Regions from separate parts of the Streptomyces sp. NPDC054765 genome, predicted to be linked through region 3. Evidence: riboswitches for the same ligand, from Rfam matches in the RefSeq annotation. Region 3 holds a riboswitch; each other region holds the start of a gene.

Region 1 (4,384 bases), on a different contig from region 3:
ACCGCTTGCCGGGCAGGCCCCGCTCCAGGGTCTGCGCCACGGCACGGGTGAAGACGCTGCCCCCGGCGGGTTCCTCGCCGCTGAAGATACGGCGGTTGGGCTGCGCGGCCATCAGCAGCGACGTGGGCTTGCGGCAGGAGTGGAAGGCCTCGCTCGCGTTGCCGGCGTAGCAGCACTCCAGGACGATCACGATGCGGTCGGCCCGCGCGTTGTCCAGATAGGACAGCACCATGTCCTGCCAGGAGACGGTCTTGTGACGCCGTTCCGAGGCACCGACCATGAGGTGCAGATTGCCGCCGTCGCGGCCCACCCGCCCGTGGCCGGAGAAGTACACCAGCAGCAGCCCGCGTGCCTCCTGGGTGACGGTGTCCAGCGCCTGTTCCACCTCCCAGGGCTCCTGGGGGCGGCAGATGACGACCTCGCCCTCGGTGAACAGATCGGTGCCGGGGGCGAGCAGGGCCCGCTCCAGGGCCTGGGCGTTGTCCTTCACCGCGGGGAGCGGGCGCAGGGTGCGGTAGTCGTCGACACAGATCAGCAGCGCCCGGTTGCCCTTGCCCCGTGCGTCGTATTCGGACATCCGGCTCAGTCCCCGGCGGTGCTGCCGCTCCCGTCCGCCGGACTGCCGGGATCGGGGTGTTCGGGGGACGGGGCGTCCGGGCCCGCGTCGCCGAGCGCGCGCAGGTCCTCGTCACCGCCGCCGACCGCGACGGCGGGCCGTTCGCCGGTGTCCCGTTCCTCGCGGCGTCGTCGCAGCCACTCCTGCAGGGCGATGCTCAGGCTCTTGGTGATCTCGGTGGCGACCGCACCGACGATGACCAGGATCAGATCGTCGACGCCGGCGGCCATCTCGCCGGGGCCGTCGTCGCCCTCGTCCGCCGGCCGCGGCCGCAGCGCCCAGTCGTGCTGCCTCCGGTCCAGCCACGGCTCGCGCTCCAGCCACGCCTTGAGGTCCTCGATGTCCTGGTCAGGATTGTTCGTGCCCGTGATCCTGATGCGGATCTCGTGGCGGTCAGCGCGCTGCGGCATCCCCCGGCCCCCTTCCGGCGGCCCCGTCACCGCCGTGCACCAGATAGTGACGCGGGATCAGGGGCGCGGGCAACCGTCTGTGACGCGGCTGCCACGCTGTGGCGTGCACCACAGGCCGTGCCACAGGGCAGCGTCGCAGGTCAAGGGGGAGTTGACGGGCATTCGCGGGGCGTGGTGGACTGCGCGGGCCATACGGCGACAGCTGAGGAAGTCCGGTGCGAATCCGGCGCGGTCCCGCCACTGTCACCGGGGAGCGTTCCTCCAGCGAAGGCCACGGTCCGCCTCGCCTGCGTCCGACGGCGCAGGCAGGGACTGGAAGGCCGGAGGAGTCGCCGATCCGGGAGCCAGGAGACTCTTGTCGCCGTCACGTCGAGCCAGGGCGCGGACCCTGAGTGAGGACATACCGCCATGCCCGGCCGCCTTTCAAGAGTTCCACTGCCCGCTGCCGCAGGGCCCCTTCGAGGCGTCGCGGGCCGGGCAGGACGTGGTGGACACGCCGTAGCGGCGGTCTGATCCGATGCGCGGCGAACACGCGGGATATGCGTGCGGCGCGGCTCTCGGCTTTCTCGGCGACCTGATCGCGGCGGACCCACGGCGCGGCCATCCGGTGGCCGCCTTCGGCCGGGCCGCGGGCGCCGTCGAGCGCCGGCTGTGGCGCGATCACCGCGGATACGGGGCGGTGCATGCCGTGCTGTGCGCCGGCGGTGCCGCTGCCGGTGCCGCGCTGGCGCAGCGCGCCGTACGGGCCGCCGTCCCGGCTCCGCTGCGCGGCGGCGCCCACATCGCGCTGACCGCGGCGACGGTCTGGGCCGTGCTGGGCGGCACCTCGCTCGGCCGGGAGGCGCGGGCCGTCGGCGGTGCGCTGACGGCGGGTGACCTGGACGTGGCACGGGAGCGGCTGCCGCATCTGTGCGGGCGCGATCCACAGGCGCTGGACGGGCCGCAGATGGCCCGCGCGGTGGTGGAGTCGGTCGCCGAGAACACCTCGGACGCCGTGGTGGGCGCCCTGGTCTGGGGCGCGCTGGGCGGGGTGCCCGGCCTGGTGGCGTTCCGGGCGGTGAACACCCTGGACGCGATGGTGGGGCACAAGTCGCCGCGCCACCGCCGTTTCGGCTGGGCCTCGGCCCGCCTTGACGATGTCGCCGGCTGGCCCGGCTCCCGGCTGACCGCCGCGCTGACCGTGCTCGCGGGCCCCGGCCGGCGCGGTGCGCTGCGGGCCTGGCAGGCGGACGGCGGCGCGCACCCCAGCCCCAACGCGGGCCCGGTGGAGGCGTCGTTCGCGGGCGCGCTGGGCGTGCGGCTGGGCGGCACGCTGGCGTACGGCGGGCGGGTGGAACACCGTCCGGTGCTCAACGACGGGGCGCCGCCGGTCGCGGTGGCCGACATCGAGCGGGCGGTGCGGCTCTCGCGGCGGGTGAGCGTGCTGGCGCTGGTGACGACGGTGGCGGCGCGGCCGGTGGCCGGCGCGGTGCGGGCAGCGGTGGCCCGGGGGCGCAAGGCGGGCCGGGCATGACGCCGCAGACCGTTTTTTCCCCGCTGCCCGCCCCGCTTCGGGGGGCGGGCGGGTGCGGTGACGCGCCGGGCCGTGGTGGCAGCGGCGCGTACGGCTCACAACGGCCGGGGTCCCGGCGCAGGAGGAGGACCCGGTGAACGGGCGGTGGAAGGCATCAGGCGGGGCCGTCGGCGGTGGCCTGTTGGTGGCCGGTACGACGTCCGACGCCGGCAAGAGCGTGGTGACGGCGGGGATCTGCCGCTGGCTGGCCCGCCAGGGCGTGCGGGTGGCGCCGTTCAAGGCGCAGAACATGTCGCTGAATTCGTTCGTCACGCGTGAGGGCGCGGAGATCGGGCGGGCCCAGGCGATGCAGGCCGCCGCGGCGCGGGTGGAGCCGACCGCGCTGATGAATCCCGTCCTGCTCAAACCGGGCAGTGACCGCAGCAGCCAGGTGGTGCTGCTGGGGAAGCCGGTGGGCGAGCTCAGCGCCCGGGGGTACTTCGGGGGGTCCGGGGGGCCGTCCCCCGGGAAGACGCAGTACGCGGGGCACCGGGAGCAGTTGCTCGGCACGGTCACCGACTGCCTCCAGGAGCTGCGGCGGACGTACGACGCAGTGATCTGTGAGGGCGCCGGCAGCCCCGCCGAGATCAATCTGCGGCGTACGGACATCGTGAACATGGGCCTCGCACGGGCCGCCCGGATCCCGGTGGTCGTGGTCGGCGACATCGACCGCGGCGGTGTGTTCGCCTCCTTCTTCGGCACCACCGCGCTGCTGTCCAAGGAGGACCAGGCGCTTCTCGCGGGCTATCTGGTCAACAAGTTCCGGGGCGATGTGTCGCTGCTGGAGCCGGGGCTGGAGATGCTGCGCGGTCTCACGGGGCGGCAAACGCTCGGTGTGCTGCCCTTCTCCCACGGGCTCGGCATCGACGAGGAGGACGGGCTGAGGGTGTCGCTGCGCGGCGCGGTGCGCGAGAGCGTGGTGGCCCCGCCGCACGGCGCCGAGGTGCTGCGGGTGGCGGTCGCCGCCGTACCGCTGATGTCGAACTTCACGGACGTGGATGCGCTGGCCGCGGAACCGGGTGTGGTGGTGCGGTTCGTGGACCGGGCCGAGGAGCTGGCCGACGCGGACCTGGTGGTGCTGCCGGGGACCCGGGGCACGGTCCGGGCGCTGCAGTGGCTGCGCGAGCGCGGGCTCGCGGACGCGGTCGCCCGGCGGGCCGCCGAGGGCCGCCCGGTGCTGGGCATCTGCGGCGGTTTCCAGATGCTGGGCGAGCGCATCGAGGACGACATCGAGTCGAAGGCGGGCGCGGTCGACGGGCTGGGGCTGCTGCCCGTACGGGTGCGGTTCGCGGCGGAGAAGACCTTGGCCCGGCCGGTCGGCGAGGCACTGGGCGAGCCGGTGGCGGGCTACGAGATCCACCACGGGGTCGCCGAAGTGACCGGCGGGGACGAGGCGTTCATGTCCGACGGCCAAGGGCGCAGCCTGGACGGGTGCCGGTCCGGCTCCGTATGGGGCACGCACTGGCACGGTTCGCTGGAGAGCGACGGCTTCCGGCGGGCCTTCCTGCGGCGGGTCGCGGCGGACGCGGGCCGGGCGTTCGTCCCCGCCCCCGGCACCAGCTTCGCCGCCCTGCGCGAAGAGCAGCTGGACCGGCTCGGCGATCTGATCGAGGAGCACGCCGACACCGGCGCGCTGCTGCGGCTGATCGAGCAGGGGGTACCGGAGGGGCTGCCGTTCGTGCCTCCGGGGGCGCCATGAGGGCCCCGAAGGCACGACATCACCCCCGCGAGCGCGGGGAGCAACGCAGCAGCTCCACGAGGTGTTCGTGCAGCAGCGGACCACCCCTGCTCAGGCAGGGCCAAGGG
Region 2 (4,384 bases), on a different contig from region 3:
TGCCCGGACTTCGGCGGTCGGGCCGGAAAAGCTCGGTGTACCGGCCGAAGGACTCTGGGCAGGTATGGAGTGGGGGAGGAACATCAGAGCGGGGGAGGGTGCGGCGGCGCCTTGCGGTACCGCTGCGGGAGATCGGAGAGCAGGCTCCATGTCCGTACGACGTCTTAACCACGCGGTGCTCTACGTCCGCGATGTGGCGCGGTCGGTCGCGTTCTACACCGAGGCCCTCGGACTCACGGTGGGGGTCGAAGTGCCGGGGCGGACCGCGTTCCTCAGCGCTCCCGGCTCGCTCAATGATCATGACCTGGCGCTGTTCGCGGTGGGGCCGGACGCACCGGGGCCGGAGGCCGGACGGGTCGGGCTCTACCACCTGGCCTGGGAGACCGGCACGCTCGGCGAACTGGCCGCGGCACATGCGCAGCTCGTCGAGCGGGGCGCGCTGGTGGGATCGAGTGATCACCTCGTCGCCAAGTCGCTGTACGCCAAGGACCCGGACGGCAATGAGTTCGAGGTGATGTGGCGGGTCCCGCGGGAGGACTGGCCGGGCCCGGACCAGCCGGAACGGCTGCTGCCGCTCGATCTGGCGGCGGCGCTGGAGCGCTGGGGGCCGGATCTGGTGACGGGCGCGGCGGCCGGTTCGGCCACCTGACCGGGCCGGCCCCGTCCTGGTGGTGATGCGGGCGGTGGGTGCGTACGGGGTTCCTGGGCGGAGGCGTCTCAGGAGTCCGACGCGGCAGGATCCGCCGCCCCCGCTCGCTCCACCTGCTTCCTCCGGTCTGTCCGATCGGCCCGTTCCGCCCGCTCCGCCCAGCGCTTTTCGACGCCGGCCAGCCGCCAGTACGCCAGCGCCGCGGCCCACACGACCACGAACAGGCCGACGATGAGGAAGCCGGCATTGCCCAGGTCGAGGCCGGAAATCCAGCCGGTCAACGGGTCGCTGAGGGCGAGCTTGTCGTGCAGCACGGTCACCAGCTCGATCGTGCCGATGAAGAAGGCGACGGCGATCGACAGGCCGGTGATGGTGAGGTTGTAGTAGACCTTGCGCACCGGGTTGGAGAACGCCCACTGGTAGGCGAAATTCATGAAGGTGCCGTCGAGGGTGTCGAACAGGCTCATTCCGGCGGCGAAGAGCAGTGGCAGGCACAGCACCGCGTACCAGGGCAGGCCGGCCGCGGCGCCGCTGCCCGCCATCACCATCAGGGTCACTTCGGTCGCGGTGTCGAAGCCGAGCCCGAAGAGAAAGCCGAGCGGGAACATCTGGCCGGGGCGGGAGACCGAGCGGGTGAACCGGCCCAGGATGCGGTTCATGAAGCCGCGCGCATCGAGGCGCTGCTCCAGCTCGGCCTCGTCGAAGTGGCCGTTGCGCATACCGCGGAAGACCCGCCAGATCCCGGTCAGCGCGACCAGGTTCAGGGCGGCGATGAGGTAGAGAAAGGTCCCGGAGATGGTGGTGCCGACCGTGCCCAGGATCTGGTGGGTACGGGATTCGTCGTTGAGCAGCGTGCCCGCGAGCTGGGCGCCGCCGACCACCAGGGCGGCCATCGCGACGACCACGCTGGAGTGGCCGAGGGCGAACCAGAAACCGACCGAGACCGGTCGCTTGCCGTCGGCCATCAGCTTGCGGGTGGTGTTGTCGATCGCGGCGATGTGGTCGGCGTCGAAGGCGTGCCGCATGCCGAGGGTGTAGGCGGTGATGCCGAGCCCCACGCCGAAGACCTGGCTGCCCACGGTGTAGTGGTGGGGCACCACGAGCAGGAAGAGCACGCCGAAGGCGACGACATGCAGACCGGCTATGACGGCCATCAGGCCCGCGGTGCGGACGGTGTCCTGCCGGCGCCAGCGAAAAGCGGCGGGAGCAGGGGTGTTACGGGTATCGGTGGGCAGGGCCATCCGGCGGTCACGCTCCAGCACCTCGTGGATCAGTTCGTGAGATGCCGTGGCCGGTCTCCTGGCTTACGGGTACCCGCGTCCGCCCCCGCCTTCCCGGCCGCGGGCTGCGGTCAGTGGCGCCGCAGGCGCGCCGTGCGCCCGCGGAAGGGGTGGAAACTCCCCGATCACAGTGGCGAGGGCCGCTCCGGTCTGGGACCACAAGGTCCGTCACCGGCTTCCCGAACACCACGGCCCGTTCACTCTAACTGCGGCCGGAGGGGTGAGGCCCGTGGGGTTTGTCCGTGCGGTTCGTCCATGCGGTTGTCCATGCGGTTTGTCCGTGGGGTGTGCGGGAGCACTTGGCGTGCGGCGGCCCGTTCTGCCCCGGGTGGCCGTGGCCGCCGCGGTCGTTCCTGGGGCCGTGGTCCCTGTGCCGTGATGCGCGGTGGGTCAGTAGTCCAGGGATGAGAGGAAGGCGTGGAGTTCGTGGTCGAAGAGTGCGGTGTTCTCCAGATTGACCATGTGGGCCGCGCCCGGTATCCGGACTCTCCGGGCGCCGGGGACGGTCAGCGCTATCGCATGGGCGTTGGTGGAGATGTCGCTGCTGTCGAGGTCACCGTCGAACACGACCGTCGGCACCCGGATCTCGCCGAGGTGGTCGGCGGCGCCGACCTCAAGGGGCATGCCGGCGCCCCCGCCATCGGCATGCACCTCCACATTGGCCTCGGCCGAGGCACGCATCCGCTCACGGAATCCCGGGTGCACCGCGGCCGGTTCGCGATGCGGTCCGTCCACCCACATCCGCAGGAAGTGCTCGACATACCGTTCCGCGCCGTCCGGTGCGCCGATCGCCGCCACCTGCGCCTTGATGTGCTCCAGCAGAAAGGGGTCGGTGAAGGCGCGGCCGCTGATCCCGGGGGAGGCGAGTGCGAGAGCGGTCACCCGGTCGGGGCGGGCTATGGCAGTGTCGAGTGCGACCCGCGCACCATGGGAGAGGCCGACGAGGACGGCGGCGGGGACATCGAGCGCGTCGAGCAGGGCGCACAGGTCATCGTGGTGGGCGTGGTCCCCGGCCACGGTGGAGGACAGGCCATGGCCGCGGAAATCGTAACGGATCGCGCGCAGGCCGGAGTTGACCAGCCAGGCGAACTGCTCGTCCCACATGTGCTGGTCGAGCATGCCGCCGTGGAGCAGCACCACCGCGGGGCCCGAGCCGGCCGTCTCGTAGAACAGCTCGCCGTCGTAGATCGGCACGATCCCGTTGTCGATCTCGGACCAGGCGGTGATTCCTCGGGTCATCTTGCGGGCCGTCCTTTGTGTGCCGGATGCGATGAACTGGGTGTGATGCCATTGTCGTCGCTATTGCCGCTGCTGCCGTAACTGCCGCGACTGCCGTTACTGTCGGCTTCCTCCGGGGGGATGCGTGAGCCGTTCGCCAGGTGCCGGAATTCCTCGCCGAGCCGGTCCAGTACATGCGCTGCGGTACGGAGGTCCTCGGCGGGCAGATCGGCCAGCCGCTGTCGCAGCTCGGACGTCTCGAACTCCTTGATCCCGCGTATTGCCGCCGTGCCTTGGGTGGTGAGCCGGATCAGGGACGAGCGGCGGTGCGCGGGATTCGGGGCCGTCACGACCAGGCCCAGCTCCGCGGCGTGGTTCACCCAGCGCTGCACCGGCTGCCGGTCGAGCCCCATCGCGCGCGCCAACTGCGGGACGGTCTGCGGGCCTTGGGTGCGCAGGGCATCGAGCAGGGCGTGTTCGCCGGCGGTCATGCCCGTGCCCGTCAGCTCGCGCTCCACCACGCGGATGATCGTGCGGTGCAGTGGCCACAGGCGTCGGATGACGCCGTACAACAGGTCTTCGGCGGGCGTCGGTTCCCCGCCGCCGGTGCCTTCGGTGGCCGCCTCGGTGTGCATGTCCATGTGCGTGTCCATGTGCGTGTCCATGTGCGTGTCGATGTGCATGCCCGTTTCCCCCTCGACTCCCCCCCCGATGACACTCATGATGTCATGATGGCATCGGTGATGTCGTTTGGGAAGGGGGTTGCCGCGGAAAGGAGTTGATGAGGCGGGTGGGCAGGAGCCGGCCCGCGCGGCCGGTGGACGAGGAAGGCGGAGGGCGGATGAAGGTCGGTCTGTTGCGTGCGGTCGGGGTGGCCACGGCCGTGTACGGAGTGGCGGTGGCGGCGGTGCCCGATCTGCTGGCCCGGCCCTCGGGGCTGGTCGACGGCGCAGGGCGGACCGCGCCGGCGACCCGTACCTCGCTGCGACCGCTGGCCTGGCGGGATGCGGTGAGCGGGCTGGCGCTGGTGCTGGCTCCGGACGGCCCGGCGCTGCGTACCGCCGCATATGTGCGAATGGCCGCGGACTTCGGGGATGCCGTACTGCTCGGTGCGACGCTGCCGGGCCGCGACCGGAAGCTGAAGGCGGTCGCGGTGTCCGTGGGGTGGGGCGCGCTGTCGTTGGCCGGGATGCTCGCCCGCGGACAGGGGCGGGGGAGCGGGGCTATGCGCTCGGTG
Region 3 (4,384 bases):
CGATGGCCTGGACGATGTCGCCGAATTCGGCGTAGCACATGTGGGTGTGGATCTGGGTGCGGTCCTGTACGCCGCTGGTGGTGAGGCGGAACGCCTCGGTGGCCCAGGCCAGATATGCGGCGTGGTCGGCGGTGCGCAGCGGCAGTGTTTCGCGCAGGGCGGGTTCGTCGACCTGGATGACCGAGGTGCCGGCGGTTTCGAGGTCGTTCACTTCGTCGCGCAGGGCGAGGGCGACCTGGCGGGCGGTGTCGGCGAGTGGCTGGTCGTCGCGGACGAAGGACCAGGCGAGCATGGTGACGGGGCCGGTGAGCATGCCCTTGACGGGGCGGTCGGTTTGCGACTGGGCGTAGGAGGTCCAGCGGACCGTCATCGGCTCGGGGCGGGAGATGTCGCCGGCCAGGACCGGCGGGCGGACGTAGCGGGTGCCGTAGGACTGGACCCAGCCGTGCTGGGTGGCCAGGTAGCCGGTGAGCTGTTCGGCGAAGTACTGGACCATGTCGTTGCGTTCGGGCTCGCCGTGCACCAGGACGTCGAGGCCGGCCTTCTCCTGGAAGGCGAGGACGTCGCGGATCTCGGCCGCGATGCGGTCGTTGTATCCGGCGGTGTCGGTCCGTCCCGTGCGCAGGTCGGCGCGGGCGGTGCGCAGTTCGTTGGTCTGGGGGAAGGAGCCGATGGTGGTGGTGGGCAGCAGTGGCAGCCCGAGGTGGGCCCGTTGGGCCGTCGTGCGCTCGGCGTACGGCGCGCAGCGGCGGCCGTCGGCGTCGGTGACGGCGGTGGTGCGGGCGCGCACGGCCGGGTCGTGGGTGAGGGCGGAGTTCGCGCGGGAGGCCAGGTCGGCGCGGTTGGCGGCGAGTTCGGCGGCGATGGTGTCGGTGCCCTGCGACAGACCCCGTGCCAGGGTCACCAGCTCGGCCGTCTTCTGTTTGGCGAAGGCGAGCCAGCGGGCGATCTGCGGGTCGATGTCGCGCTCGGCGGTGGCGTCCAGCGGGACGTGCAGGAAGGAGCAGGAGGCGGCCACGTCGACCCGGTCGGCGAGGCCGAGCAGGGTGCCGAGGGTGGACAGCGACTTCTCCAGGTCGTTGATCCAGATGTTGCGGCCGTTGACCACGCCTGCCACCAGGCGCTTGCCCGGCAGGCCGCCGACCGCGGCCAGGGCGTCGAGGTTGGCGGCGGCCGTGTCGGTGAAGTCGAGCGCGAGACCGTCCACCGGGGCCTTGGCCAGGACGGGCAGGGCGTCGCCGAGCCGGTCGAAGTACGAGGCGACCAGCAGCTTCGGGCGGTCGGTGAGGGCACCCAGGTCGCGGTAGGCGCGGGCGGCGGAGTTCAGCTCGGCCGGGGTGCGGTCCTGGACGAGGGCGGGCTCGTCGAGCTGCACCCACTCGGCGCCGGCGGCGCGCAGGTCGGCGAGGACCTCGGCGTAGACCGGCAGCAGCCGGTCCAGGAGCGTCAGCGGCTCGAAGTCGGCAGCCACCCCCGGGGCGGGCTTCGCCAGCAGGAGGTAGGTGACCGGTCCGACGAGCACCGGCCGGGTGGTGAGGCCGAGTGCGAAGGCTTCCGTCAGCTCGGCGACCTGCTTGGTGGAGTCGGCGGTGAAGACGGTGTCCGGTCCCAGTTCGGGGACGAGGTAGTGGTAGTTGGTGTCGAACCACTTGGTCATCTCCAGCGGCGCCACGTCCTGGGTGCCGCGGGCCATGGCGAAGTAGCCGTCGAGGGCGTCGGCTGCGACGGCGTCGCGGTGGCGGTCCGGGACAGCGCCGACCATGACGCTGGTGTCCAGCACGTGGTCGTAGTACGAGAAGTCACCGGTGGGCACCTCGTGGATGCCGGCGCCGGCCAGTTGCTGCCAGTTTGTACGGCGCAGGGTGCGGGCGGTCTCCTTCAGGGCGTCGGCGGTGACCGTGCCCTTCCAGTAGCCCTCAATGGCCTTCTTCAGTTCCCGGTGCTGTCCCTGGCGGGGGTAGCCGTACACGGTGGCCCGTGCTGCCGCGGCTGCGGACTTCGCTGTCACGGAACTCTCCTTCGCGAATACGTGTCATGAAGTCCCGGAGATGGAACGAGGCACGCGAAGGGGTGACGAACCCGGCGGAAGCACGGTGTGTCTGCGACGCACGTGTCCGCCTGGTATGTACGCCGACCCGCCCTCGAGGTCACCGGGATATCCGTCCACACATGGGTGTGCACGGGCAACGGGCAGGTCTTCGGACTCGTGGGCGCGCCTGCCGGAGTGTTCCGGCGGGCACCTACTGGCCGTCGCTTCCCGGATCCGCTTCCCGGATCCAGTGCGTATGACGGCGGTCGTTCCCACTCACCGCTGCGGGGCAGTCCCGGATTCCCACCGGGTTCCCTCTTACGACGCGGCCCGTCTGGCGGACGGGGCGAACCAATTGCCCGGCCAGCGTAGAACGTGGCCGCCGGGCCGGACACCTCTGTTCACATGCCGGACCGTGAGATGAGACACCGGAAACACGGCACGCCGCCCCGTCCGGTGTGGGGCACGCTGAGCAAGGTGCCCGGAGTGCCGGGTGGAGATGCCGAGTTGTGCGACGCCAGGGCGGGAAATCGGGTCGGAGTCGCCGTCCGGCCGACGGGGTTCGGCGGGCCGTACGGAGGCTTGGCAGGGGCGCCGAGGGCCATCAAGCGGGGAGGGGTGCCAATTTCTGCGCGCCCCGGACCACCCTGGGGCCCGGCCGGTTGAAGCAGGCGGGGCCGTCGAGGATCCGGGCGGCATCGTTGCGCATGGCGGGCAGCCCTCCCAGCCGGGCAGTTCGGTGATACCGACGTGCTTCGTCAGGCATCGGTCGGGTAGCGTGCGGGGCATGTCGAGCCCTGAGGCATCCACGGTGGGGGTTTTCGGTCACGCCGTCAGCCCCCTGAACCACTGAGTTCGTAGCTCTGTCGTCCCGCCGCGTCTGCGGCCGGACGAGTGCGCCTTTGGGTGCTGACCGCGGTGACGAGACGTCTCTTCTCGTGCTTCTCTCACCTCGGAGTCACTCGATGCCGCTCCCGCTGTACATGCTTGCCGTGGCGATCTTCGCTATGGGCACTTCCGAATTCATGCTGGCCGGCCTGTTGCCGGACATCGCCTCAGATCTCGATGTGACCGTCGGGGCAGCAGGCACGCTCACCTCAGCCTTCGCGATCGGGATGATCGTCGGCGCCCCGCTCATGGCCGGGCTCGCCCGCAACTGGCCGGAACGGAACAGCCTCCTCGGATTCGTCGTCGTGTTCCTGACGGCCCATGCGGTGGCAGCTGCCACTTCGAGCTTCCCGATCCTGTTCGCGACGCGGGTCGTCGCGGCGCTCGCGAACGCGGGATTCCTCGCCGTGGCCTTGACGACTGCCGCGACGCTTGTCTCTCCCGACAAGAAGGGACGCGCACTCGCGGTGCTGCTGTCCGGCACTACGGTGGCCACGATCGCCGGAGTACCAGGGGGATCAGTACTGGGCACGCTCCTCGGATGGCGCGCCGGCTTCTGGGCCGTCGCTGCCCTCTGTCTTCCCGCTGCCCTCGGCATCATTAAAGCAATCCCGGCGCGCAGGGCGGACAAGCTCACGACCGACGCGCCGTCCTTGCGATCGGAGCTCGCACAACTCCGCAAACCGCGATTGATCCTCGTCATGTTGCTCGGCGCACTGGTGAATGCGGCAACCTTCGCAAGCTTCACTTTCCTCGCCCCCGTCGTGACCCACACCGCCGGCCTGGGCGAACTGTGGATCTCCCTCGTTCTGGTGCTCTTCGGCGCCGGTTCCCTCGCCGGTGTCACCCTTGCCGGCAGGTGGTCCGACCGGCGCCCCGGCCTGGTCATCGCCGTCGGTGGTCCCCTGCTGCTCATCGGCTGGCCGGCCTTGGCCGTGCTGGCCGACCGGCCGACCGCGCTGCTCGTCCTCGTGTTCGTGCAAGGCGCCCTCTCGTTCGCACTGGGCAGCACTTTGATCACGCGGGTCCTTTACGAGGCAGCAGAAGCCCCCGTCATGGCCGGCTCGTACGCGACCGCGGCACTCAACGTCGGAGCCGCCGTGGGGCCCCTCATCGCCGCGACCACCCTCAGCACCGCAGCAGGCAACCTCGGGCCGCTCTGGGCCAGCGCACTCCTCGTCCTGGTCGCGCTACTCGTCGCGTTCCCCCTCCGCAGTGTGATTGCGGCCGACCGGAGTACGGAGGTGCTCCGGTGACGCATGCGAACGCGGTCGTTCCCACTCACCGCGGGGAGGCAGTCCCGGACTTCCACCGGGTTCCCTCTTGCGACACCCCGTCCGGCGGGCGGGCGGGCTGAACCAGCTGCGGGTCCAGGGTGGACAAGGCGGCGCCGGAGCCGGGCCGCCTGTCCGCTTCGCCGTCTCGCCGGTGCCGCGGATGCCAGCGTGCCCCGGGCATGCCGACGCC

The links. Region 3 has a riboswitch for cobalamin ahead of metE (5-methyltetrahydropteroyltriglutamate--homocysteine S-methyltransferase). Riboswitches for the same ligand answer to the same signal wherever they lie in the genome.
Region 1: it holds a riboswitch for cobalamin, as region 3 does, so the genes downstream of both, ACWGJY_RS25045 (cobalamin biosynthesis protein) here and metE (5-methyltetrahydropteroyltriglutamate--homocysteine S-methyltransferase) in region 3, are expected to answer to the same signal.
Region 2: it holds a riboswitch for cobalamin, as region 3 does, so the genes downstream of both, ACWGJY_RS14720 (HoxN/HupN/NixA family nickel/cobalt transporter) here and metE (5-methyltetrahydropteroyltriglutamate--homocysteine S-methyltransferase) in region 3, are expected to answer to the same signal.

The regions. Positions count from the first base shown of each region.
Region 1 is NZ_JBSHBP010000043.1:38,162-42,545, reverse strand. Features, by position in the region: gene ACWGJY_RS25055 (caspase family protein) at 1-577, opposite strand, end outside; gene ACWGJY_RS25050 (hypothetical protein) at 583-1,026, opposite strand; cobalamin riboswitch at 1,232-1,380, shown strand; gene ACWGJY_RS25045 (cobalamin biosynthesis protein) at 1,544-2,539, shown strand; gene ACWGJY_RS25040 (cobyric acid synthase) at 2,673-4,277, shown strand.
Region 2 is NZ_JBSHBP010000018.1:120,033-124,416, forward strand. Features, by position in the region: gene ACWGJY_RS14715 (VOC family protein) at 149-649, shown strand; gene ACWGJY_RS14720 (HoxN/HupN/NixA family nickel/cobalt transporter) at 718-1,890, opposite strand; cobalamin riboswitch at 1,922-2,135, opposite strand; gene ACWGJY_RS14725 (alpha/beta fold hydrolase) at 2,320-3,168, opposite strand; gene ACWGJY_RS14730 (MarR family winged helix-turn-helix transcriptional regulator) at 3,165-3,869, opposite strand; gene ACWGJY_RS14735 (hypothetical protein) at 3,989-4,384, shown strand, end outside; gene ACWGJY_RS14740 (nucleoside/nucleotide kinase family protein) at 4,371-4,384, opposite strand, start outside.
Region 3 is NZ_JBSHBP010000057.1:8,964-13,347, forward strand. Features, by position in the region: gene metE (5-methyltetrahydropteroyltriglutamate--homocysteine S-methyltransferase) at 1-2,008, opposite strand, end outside; cobalamin riboswitch at 2,173-2,400, opposite strand; gene ACWGJY_RS28670 (Cmx/CmrA family chloramphenicol efflux MFS transporter) at 2,995-4,173, shown strand.